DNA from 2 places in the Paenibacillus sp. NPDC058174 genome. Region 2 is predicted to be linked to the other one. Evidence: riboswitches for the same ligand, from Rfam matches in the RefSeq annotation. Region 2 holds a riboswitch; the other holds the start of a gene.
The links. A riboswitch is a leader RNA that binds a small molecule or an ion and turns the genes downstream of it on or off. The one in region 2 is predicted to bind cyclic di-GMP.
Positions count from the first base shown of each region.

Region 1: it holds a riboswitch for cyclic di-GMP, as region 2 does, so the genes downstream of both, ACFVVF_RS15970 (choice-of-anchor A family protein) here and ACFVVF_RS27875 (methyl-accepting chemotaxis protein) in region 2, are expected to answer to the same signal.

Region 1 is NZ_JBHVUY010000002.1:986,921-991,004, forward strand. It holds gene fni (type 2 isopentenyl-diphosphate Delta-isomerase) at 1-461, shown strand, start outside; gene ACFVVF_RS15965 (MBL fold metallo-hydrolase) at 529-1,536, shown strand; cyclic di-GMP riboswitch class I at 1,595-1,688, shown strand; gene ACFVVF_RS15970 (choice-of-anchor A family protein) at 1,751-3,658, shown strand; gene ACFVVF_RS15975 (hypothetical protein) at 3,789-4,084, shown strand, end outside.
Region 2 is NZ_JBHVUY010000012.1:44,747-48,830, forward strand. It holds gene ACFVVF_RS27855 (acyl-CoA dehydrogenase family protein) at 1-744, shown strand, start outside; tRNA gene ACFVVF_RS27860 (tRNA-Pro) at 854-930, opposite strand; tRNA gene ACFVVF_RS27865 (tRNA-Thr) at 939-1,014, opposite strand; gene ACFVVF_RS27870 (YrzA family protein) at 1,101-1,313, opposite strand; cyclic di-GMP riboswitch class I at 1,476-1,560, shown strand; gene ACFVVF_RS27875 (methyl-accepting chemotaxis protein) at 1,652-3,400, shown strand.

The DNA.
Region 1 (4,084 bases), on a different contig from region 2:
GGGGCATTGATGCAGATACGGCAGCTCGGCTGGCCGATATTGGCGTTTCCTTTATAGATGTAGCAGGAGCTGGCGGCACATCCTGGAGCCAAGTGGAGAAGCACCGGCTCAAAGACGAGCTTAGGAAGCAGGCGGCGGAGGCTTTTGCAGACTGGGGCATTCCGACTGCGGACAGCATTCGGGAAGTAAGCGGCAGAGTGCCGGATATGACGCTCATCGCCAGCGGAGGACTCCGCAATGGCGTTGATGCCGCCAAGTCGATCGCGCTGGGCGCAAGCGTTGCAGGCTTCGGCCGGGTGCTGCTGCCTCGTGCGGCGCAGTCGGATAATCGCGTTTCGGTGGAGCAGCTCGTCGAACAATTCCGACGGATCGAATTTGAACTGCGGTCGACGATGTTCGGAATCGGCGCAGCTACGATTGAAGATTTGACCAATACGGAGAGGCTGTACGCCATCTCCTAGACGGCTATGGCAACGATGATTAGGATATCGTTGCCTCGTTTTATTTTCGAAAGGGGAATTCGGTTTCATGGAGCAAGAAGAGCAGCAGGTGGAGACAGCGCAATGGAATGACGGTTGGATTCAGGTAAAGGTACCGCTTCCGTTTTCATTGAAATGGGTAAACAGCTATTTGATTCCGGAGCCGGATCGCAGCGGCTATACGGTTATCGATCCCGGCTTGCGAACGGATGAAGCTCTGGCAGCCTGGAACGAGGCGATGCAGAGGCATGGAATAGCTATTGAAGAGATCAAACGGATTATCGTGACACATCAGCATCCTGACCATTACGGACTGGCCGGTTATTTTCAAGGGCTAAGCGGAGCGCCGGTATATATGTCCCGCAGATCGCATGCTTACACCGCAAGGTTATGGACGGAAGAAAGCCGGTTTGCTGAAGAGCTTGGACAGCTTTTTGCTCAGCATGGCATGCCGGATGAGCTTACGTCCGCGATAGCAGCTAATCTTGAATTGTTCGAGGAGAGGGTGTCGCCCCAGCCGTCCGTTACTTATATGGAAGCAGGGGAGACCATCCGGTTTGGCGGCTTTGACTGGCAGCTTATTGATGCACCCGGTCATGCGTATGGACAGCTGCTGCTCTACGAGCCGCATAATGGCTGGATGTTTTGCGGCGATCAGGTGCTGCCGCGGATAACGCCGAACATAAGCGTTGTGCCAGGGGAAGAAACGGACCCGTTGCATGATTTTTTGACGAATTTGGATGAATTGCTGAACTATGAGGTGAGCTTTGCTTTTCCGGGACACCGTGATCCGTTCGCCGGATTTGCTGCCCGGATCGAAGAGCTGAAGCAGCATCATATACGGAGATTGGATAGAATGAAGCGCATGCTGGAGGAGCCGTTGTCCGCTTTCGAGCTGTCCGAGCGGCTGTTCGGCATAAACTTGCGCAGTAATCCGCATAATTTGCGGTTTGCGATGGCGGAGACGCTGGCTCATCTCTATTATTTGGAGCATAGGGGTTCAATAGAGCGGCTGGAAGGCGCCGGAAGAACGATAAAATTTATTTTTCCGTATTGACGTGGAAAGATTTGCATCATAAAATTTAGAAGACAACTGCATGACACATGAACAGCACTAGTGCTGTGAGCAAACCACGCGAAAGCGCGGGACGCAAAGTCAGGAGTCTTCTGTGCAATTTATTATTGTACAATGATCGTCCGATTGCCATGAATGAATCATTCAGGTAGTCGGATTTTTTTATTGCCATAATAAGCGCGGGGAGGACATGAATTTGTTCAAAAAACAAATGAAGACGGCTTTTATGCTAACGATGTCGGCAATCGTGATTTTCGGAGCGGGACTGCATGCGATTGTGAGCGCGGCGGCTTCGCCTGGATCGTCATTGCTGGGCACGGCAGGGTCTTATAATATTTTTGTATTGGGCAGCGTGTCGCTAATGAATACCGACTCCGAGGGACCTGTTGCGGCAGGCGGAGCTGCGAATTTTACTAATTACTCGGTGAACAGCAAAGAAAAAGTGATTGATAACGCATTGGTCGTTGGCGGTTCACTGGTTTTTAACAATGGAACGGTTAAGGGCGGAAATGCCAAATACGGCGGTTCCTATACGGGGAATGTAACGGTTACGAATGGGACCTCTCCCAAGCAAGGAAATCCGATCGATTTTAACGCCGAAGCGACCTATCTGAAGGAAGTTTCTGCGAAGCTGGCTGCACTGCCTGCGAACGGGACAGCGAGCAACGCTTACGGAACGCTGACATTAGCGGGAACAGACAACAATTTAAATGTGTTTGAAATCGATCAAAACTACGGCGAGCTGGTCATTCAGGTGCCGAATGGATCGACCGTCATTGTAAATGTAAAAGGTAAATCTAGAAGCTTTGGCACAGCAGGAACCTTTATGCCGGATAAGAATAACACGCTTAGCGAGAATTCGAATCCAGCTGCCGTACGCAGATTGCTGTTCAACTTTCCAGAAGCTACCGATATTACAATCGGTTCTTCCGGTCAAAGAGGCACGTTGCTGGCTCCTTATGCTAGTGTAAAGACCACATATAGCAACATCGCAGGCAATATTATAGCGGCTTCGCTGGATGGGCATGTCGAGGCTCATTATTATCCGTTCGATGGCACGGTTTCAGAGCCGGAGCCTACTCCGACAGCGACACCAACGGCCACGCCGACAGCAACACCAACGGCTACGCCGACAGCGACGCCAGAGTCGACACCAACGGCAACGCCAGAAGTGACGCCGACAGCAACGCCAGAGTCGACACCGACGGCAACGCCGGAATCGACGCCAGAAGCAACGCCGACAGCGACACCAGAGTCGACACCAACAGCGACACCAGAGTCGACACCAACGGCAACGCCAGAGTCGACGCCGACAGCGACGCCCGTAGCTACACCAACGGTAACGCCCGTAGCGACACCAACGGTAACGCCAGAAGTGACGCCGACGGCGACGCCAGAAGCAACGCCGACAGCGACACCAGAGTCGACACCAACGGCAACGCCGGAGTCGACACCAACGGCAACGCCAGAGTCGACGCCGACAGCGACGCCCGTAGCGACACCAACGGTAACGCCCGTAGCGACACCAACGGTAACGCCAGAAGTGACGCCGACGTCAACACCAGAGTCGACGCCAACAGCGACACCAGAGTCGACACCGACACCGACGGCAACGTCAACGCCAGAGTCGACACCGACGGCAACGCCAGAGGTAACGCCAACAGCGACACCAGTGTCGACGCCAGAGGTAACACCGACAGCGACACCAGAATCGACGCCAACGGCCACACCAGGTCCGACACCAAGCGGTGGTTCTGAAGCAACACCAAGTCCGACTCCTATTGGCGGACCAGAGGCAACACCATCATCGACTCCGTCTGCGAGCCCTTCTGCAACGCCTGACGAGGAGATCGTTATTACGCCGGAAGAGCCTCCACTAGGTCCAGTGGAAGGCGATCCGGAAGCAACACCAACGTCTTCTGCGAGCCCGTCTGTTGGTTCTGAGGATGATGAGATTGTGATCGACGAAGAAACGCCGCCGCTCGGCAGCGTTAACGTTGATCAACTGCCTAAAACAGGTGAATCCAGCTCAATTCCTTATTACGCAGCAGGTCTTCTGCTAGCAGCAGCTGGTCTTACTATTCGATTGAAACAACGGAAGTAACAATAATAACGAAATCATTTCTTATGCCGGGAGCTAAAAAGCTCACCGGCTTTTTTTTGTAATGCTTGTTATTTTTCAGTCGTTACAGCCGTCTACTAGTAAAGTTCATTCGCAGCAAGGGAGATATATTATGAGAAGGAATCAGCTTGTTTATTTTGCAGCATTTATTGTCGTAGTGGCTGCACTGTTTGCAGCACCATTTCCAGATTCGGGGCGTCTGACGGAGAACAAAGAAATCGGACAAATCGTCGAAAAGTCGATTAGCGGTCTGGGTGACAAGGAACTTGTCAGTTTTACACTTCAGGACGCTGATGAGGTCTACGTCATTCCTCCCTACGTAATGGAGACTGAGCTGGCTTCTGCAACAAAACTGCATCCCAAAGCAATCGTTAAGTTAACGCGACTGGCGACCGCATACGAGAACTA
Region 2 (4,084 bases):
GCTGTACATACTGAAGGCGGCTGGCTGATCAATGGCCGGAAGACGTTCAGTACGCTTAGTCCAGTCGCTACGCATTGCATGGTCTCGGCCTCGGTGGAGTCGGAGGACCGTGTCGGCGAGTTTTTTGTCCGTATCGGGGAAGGTGTTGAAGTTGATGAAACCTGGAACACGATGGGCATGAGAGCGACGGGCAGTCATGATCTGGTATTCAAGGATGTGTTCGTTCCAGATGGGGAATCGATTGCGGGCGCGGCCCTGCGTCCCAAGACGCAGGCGGATTCCGATCATGGGGGCGCGATGCTTCATATACCGGCCTGTTATATCGGTATCGCGCATGCCGCCCGGGATTTCGCGCTGCGCTTTGCAAGAGATTACCGGCCGAACAGTCTGAATGGTCCGATTGCAGATTTGCCGAATATTCAGCGTCAGCTCGGCGAGCTGGAGGCTGAGCTTATTACAGCCCGGACGCTCTTGTATAGCTTGGCAGACCGATGGGACCGGGATCCTGCAGGAAGAGCAGAACTGCGTGCCGATCTGGGGCTTGCCAAATACGTGGCGACGAATGGGGCGCTGCGAATTGTTGATCTGGCGATGCGGGTTGTAGGAGGCGCCGGCCTTTCCCGCAATCTTCCGCTGGAGCGCTATTATAGGGATGTGAGAGCCGGGCTGCACAATCCGCCGATGGATGATGTAGCCTTGTCAAACCTCGCCAAGCGGGCGCTAGGCTCGTTTGACGGACTTTAAGAGAAACAGGCTGCTGAGTTGTGCTCGGCAGCCTGTTTCTTTATCTGTATATATAGAAGAAATAAAAAAGAAGCTTGATAGCATCAAGCTTCTTGAAATGTCTAATTGATGGTCGGGATGACACGATTTGAACATGCGACCCCCTGGTCCCAAACCAGGTGCTCTACCAAGCTGAGCTACATCCCGTCCTGTGATGGTGCCGGCGATAGGAGTCGAACCCACGACCTACTGATTACAAGTCAGTTGCTCTACCAACTGAGCTACACCGGCATAAAATCTCTCAGGCACAAAATGTATTATGCCATAAACATTAAAGATAATGCAACTGTTTTTTTAAGAAATTTATAAATTTATTTTTATTGCCTTTTTACTTTGAAGTGAACAACTGCGCTATAGTGCATTTTACCTGTAAGCTGGTTGAACGCGGAATGATGCTGCACTGAATGCACATCCAGCATCAGCGCTTTATTATTTTCGATTTGCCGGTCGATTTGTTTTTCCAGTGTGCTTAGATCATAAGCTTCGAAAAACTCAACTTTATTTTCTATGAGATCCAAACGGAAGTCCATAATCATTCTCCTTCAGGCGCTGCTATTTATTATTTCTGTCCATTATAAACAACCTGACAAGAAGCGTCCAATCTCTGAAAATATGAATATATTTTGTTAGACAAACTGGCAAAAATGTCCTAAACTAGAAGGGTGTCGAAAGTGGTCGAAAAATAGAAAATGAACTGAAAAGAGCAAACTTGTTGAAAAACAAGGACGCAAAGTTATGGGCCTAAGGTTGCAAAACTACGGCTGCCAGACCACCAGATCAAGGAAAATGCGCTGAAATCAGGCTATCCGCCCATCTGGTCGGATAGCTTTTATTCTTTTCAGGGATAGGAAAAGGAGAAAGAGGACAGATGGCTCAATGGAAAAAGTGGCCGAATCAGGCGGCCATGTTCGTGAAAAAGCAGAAAATTACGTCTAAGCTTCTGCTTATTACGTCGCTTATTACTATTTTTAACGTAGCGGCGGGGGTATTGATTTACACGCAAAACTTATCAGTATCGAAAGCAATTGACAGCTCCAACGAATTTGGCGATACCGAACGGGAGTACAAAGCATTGTCCGATACGATGCTCCGCACCATGCTTCTAATGATCAATTCGATTGAAAACGGGGAAGACGAGTCGGATATCATCACACAATCGATGAAGCCGATTCCTGATATGCTGGCCAACTTGACGAAAAGCTTCGAAAAGATGGATCAGAAATATCCGCCGCAAGAAGGCGACTTGGAGTACAGCAACCAAGTGAAGGTTTTCCAAATGGCTTATAACAGCTTGAGCGGATTTGCCATGGACAACGCGGAATTGCGAAGCGATATGAAGTCGCTGCGTATCCGGGAATTGATCAGCGTCTATACGATTACTCTGAGCTATGCGAACGAAGCGGTTGAAGCCCGGATGAACGTTGACCAAGCATCCAATGAGAAGCAGCTTGCCCGAAGTGTGGATTTTGCGAATACCATTATTATCATTAACGTTCTGCTGTTGGCTGTGCTGCCGTTCTTGATGTCCTATACGCTTAGCCAAAGCATCAAAAAGGGCTTGCGAGGCATTATGGGCCGGATTGACGCCTATAAAAACAGCGATTTTACATACGATCTGAAAGTGGACCGGCATGACGAGTTCGGTGATATCGACCGGATGCTGTCCGAAATGGGCCATCGTTTGCGCGATACAATCAAATCTACGCTTGAAGTAAGCGGAACGGTGCTCAGCATGTCCAATTCGATGGGCGAGATGGTCGACCGCAACCGTACTGCCTCTGAGCAGGTTCGCGATCAAATTAAAGTGGGTACAGTTACTTTGCTGTCCCAATATGATGATGCTTCCTCCATTTCTGCTGTTACCGAGCAAATCTCGGCCAGCTCTGAGGAAATTGCCGCATCCAGCGATTATATCAATAGCGATATGCGCCAAATGCGTCAAGCTTCCCAAGAAGGCGCGCAGGATATGGAAGGCGTCGTTGAGATGGTTAACCAGACAGTTGAGCAATTCGAGCTTGTTAATGAATCGTTTAATCGTATTGTGCAGCGTTTTGGCACTGTAACGAAGTTTTTGGGCGGCATTCAAGATTTGAATACGCAAACGAACTTGCTTTCGCTTAATGCCTCGATCGAATCGGCTCGCGCAGGCGAGCATGGCAGAGGTTTTGCTGTCGTAGCTGAAGAAATTCGCAAGCTGTCCGGCCAGACTGAAATGTTCTCGAAAAACATTACGAAAGAGCTTCAGCTCATTCAGAGTGATGTGGCATCGAGCAGCGATCGTCTCGGTTCCTTCTCGCAGGTTATTGCCACGACGAAGGATGCGTCGATTGCGGCAAGCGATATGTTCAAGGGGCTGGAGCAGCAAAGCAGCGCGTTGTCCGAGCAAGTGGGTGAAATCTCCACTGCCATCGCGGAAATTACATCCGGCATGACCCACATCGTTACAGCAGTAGATAAGCTGCTGCAAACGTCCTCTGACGTTAACGGCAAAATGGATGTCATGAGCGGCCTCTCCGAGCAGCAAAATGCTGTGTCTGACCAGCTGGGCGCTCTTGCGGGAGAGCTCAAGCAGTCGTCTGGCGTGCTGAAAGAGAAAGCAGCTGTATTTAAAGTGTAAAAGTAAACGGAGCCTGAGTCGCATCCCGATTAAAGGGATGTGCCTCAGGCTTTTTTGTTTGTTGATTTGATTAGTAAGTGTGCACTCGCCAGATTGATTGTTCGCACGTTCGTTTGTTTATGGGGGAATGCATGTCGTTTTCATTGAATGTGAGCGAAATTGAGTGAAAGTGGGGAGGGCGGGCGAGTAAACCTGGGTTCGTGGAGAATATTGTGCGATTACACAGATTTGGCTCGAGTGCCAAGTAACTAATTAGTTGGGTTGGTTTACTGCAATAATCGAAGTTGCTACGTAACTTCGATTATTGCAGCTGAGGCAGACTAGGGAGAGTGCGCTTATGTTGAGCAAGTTGCCGGAAGAATTCGAAGGTTAGTTGGAGCAACGTAGGCATGGGGAGGAACAATGTACAATAGCAGGCATTCGGCGCAGGTGCCAAGTAACCAACTTAATGAAGTTTTCTGGCTGGACATCAGGGTAGCGAAGCCGACTTCGTAAAACGGCGGAACAGGTTCTCTGTAGGGAGAACGTCGTCGCAATACTGTAGAGTACCTTTGTTGGGCAGCAGGATAGCGAAGCAGGTTCGTAATATAACGAAGCTAAATTCGCTACTGGTCGTGCCGGAGCATTGCTTTGCTCCAACAGCGAAGTAAATTTCGCAAATGGCGAACCTAGGTTCACGAGTAG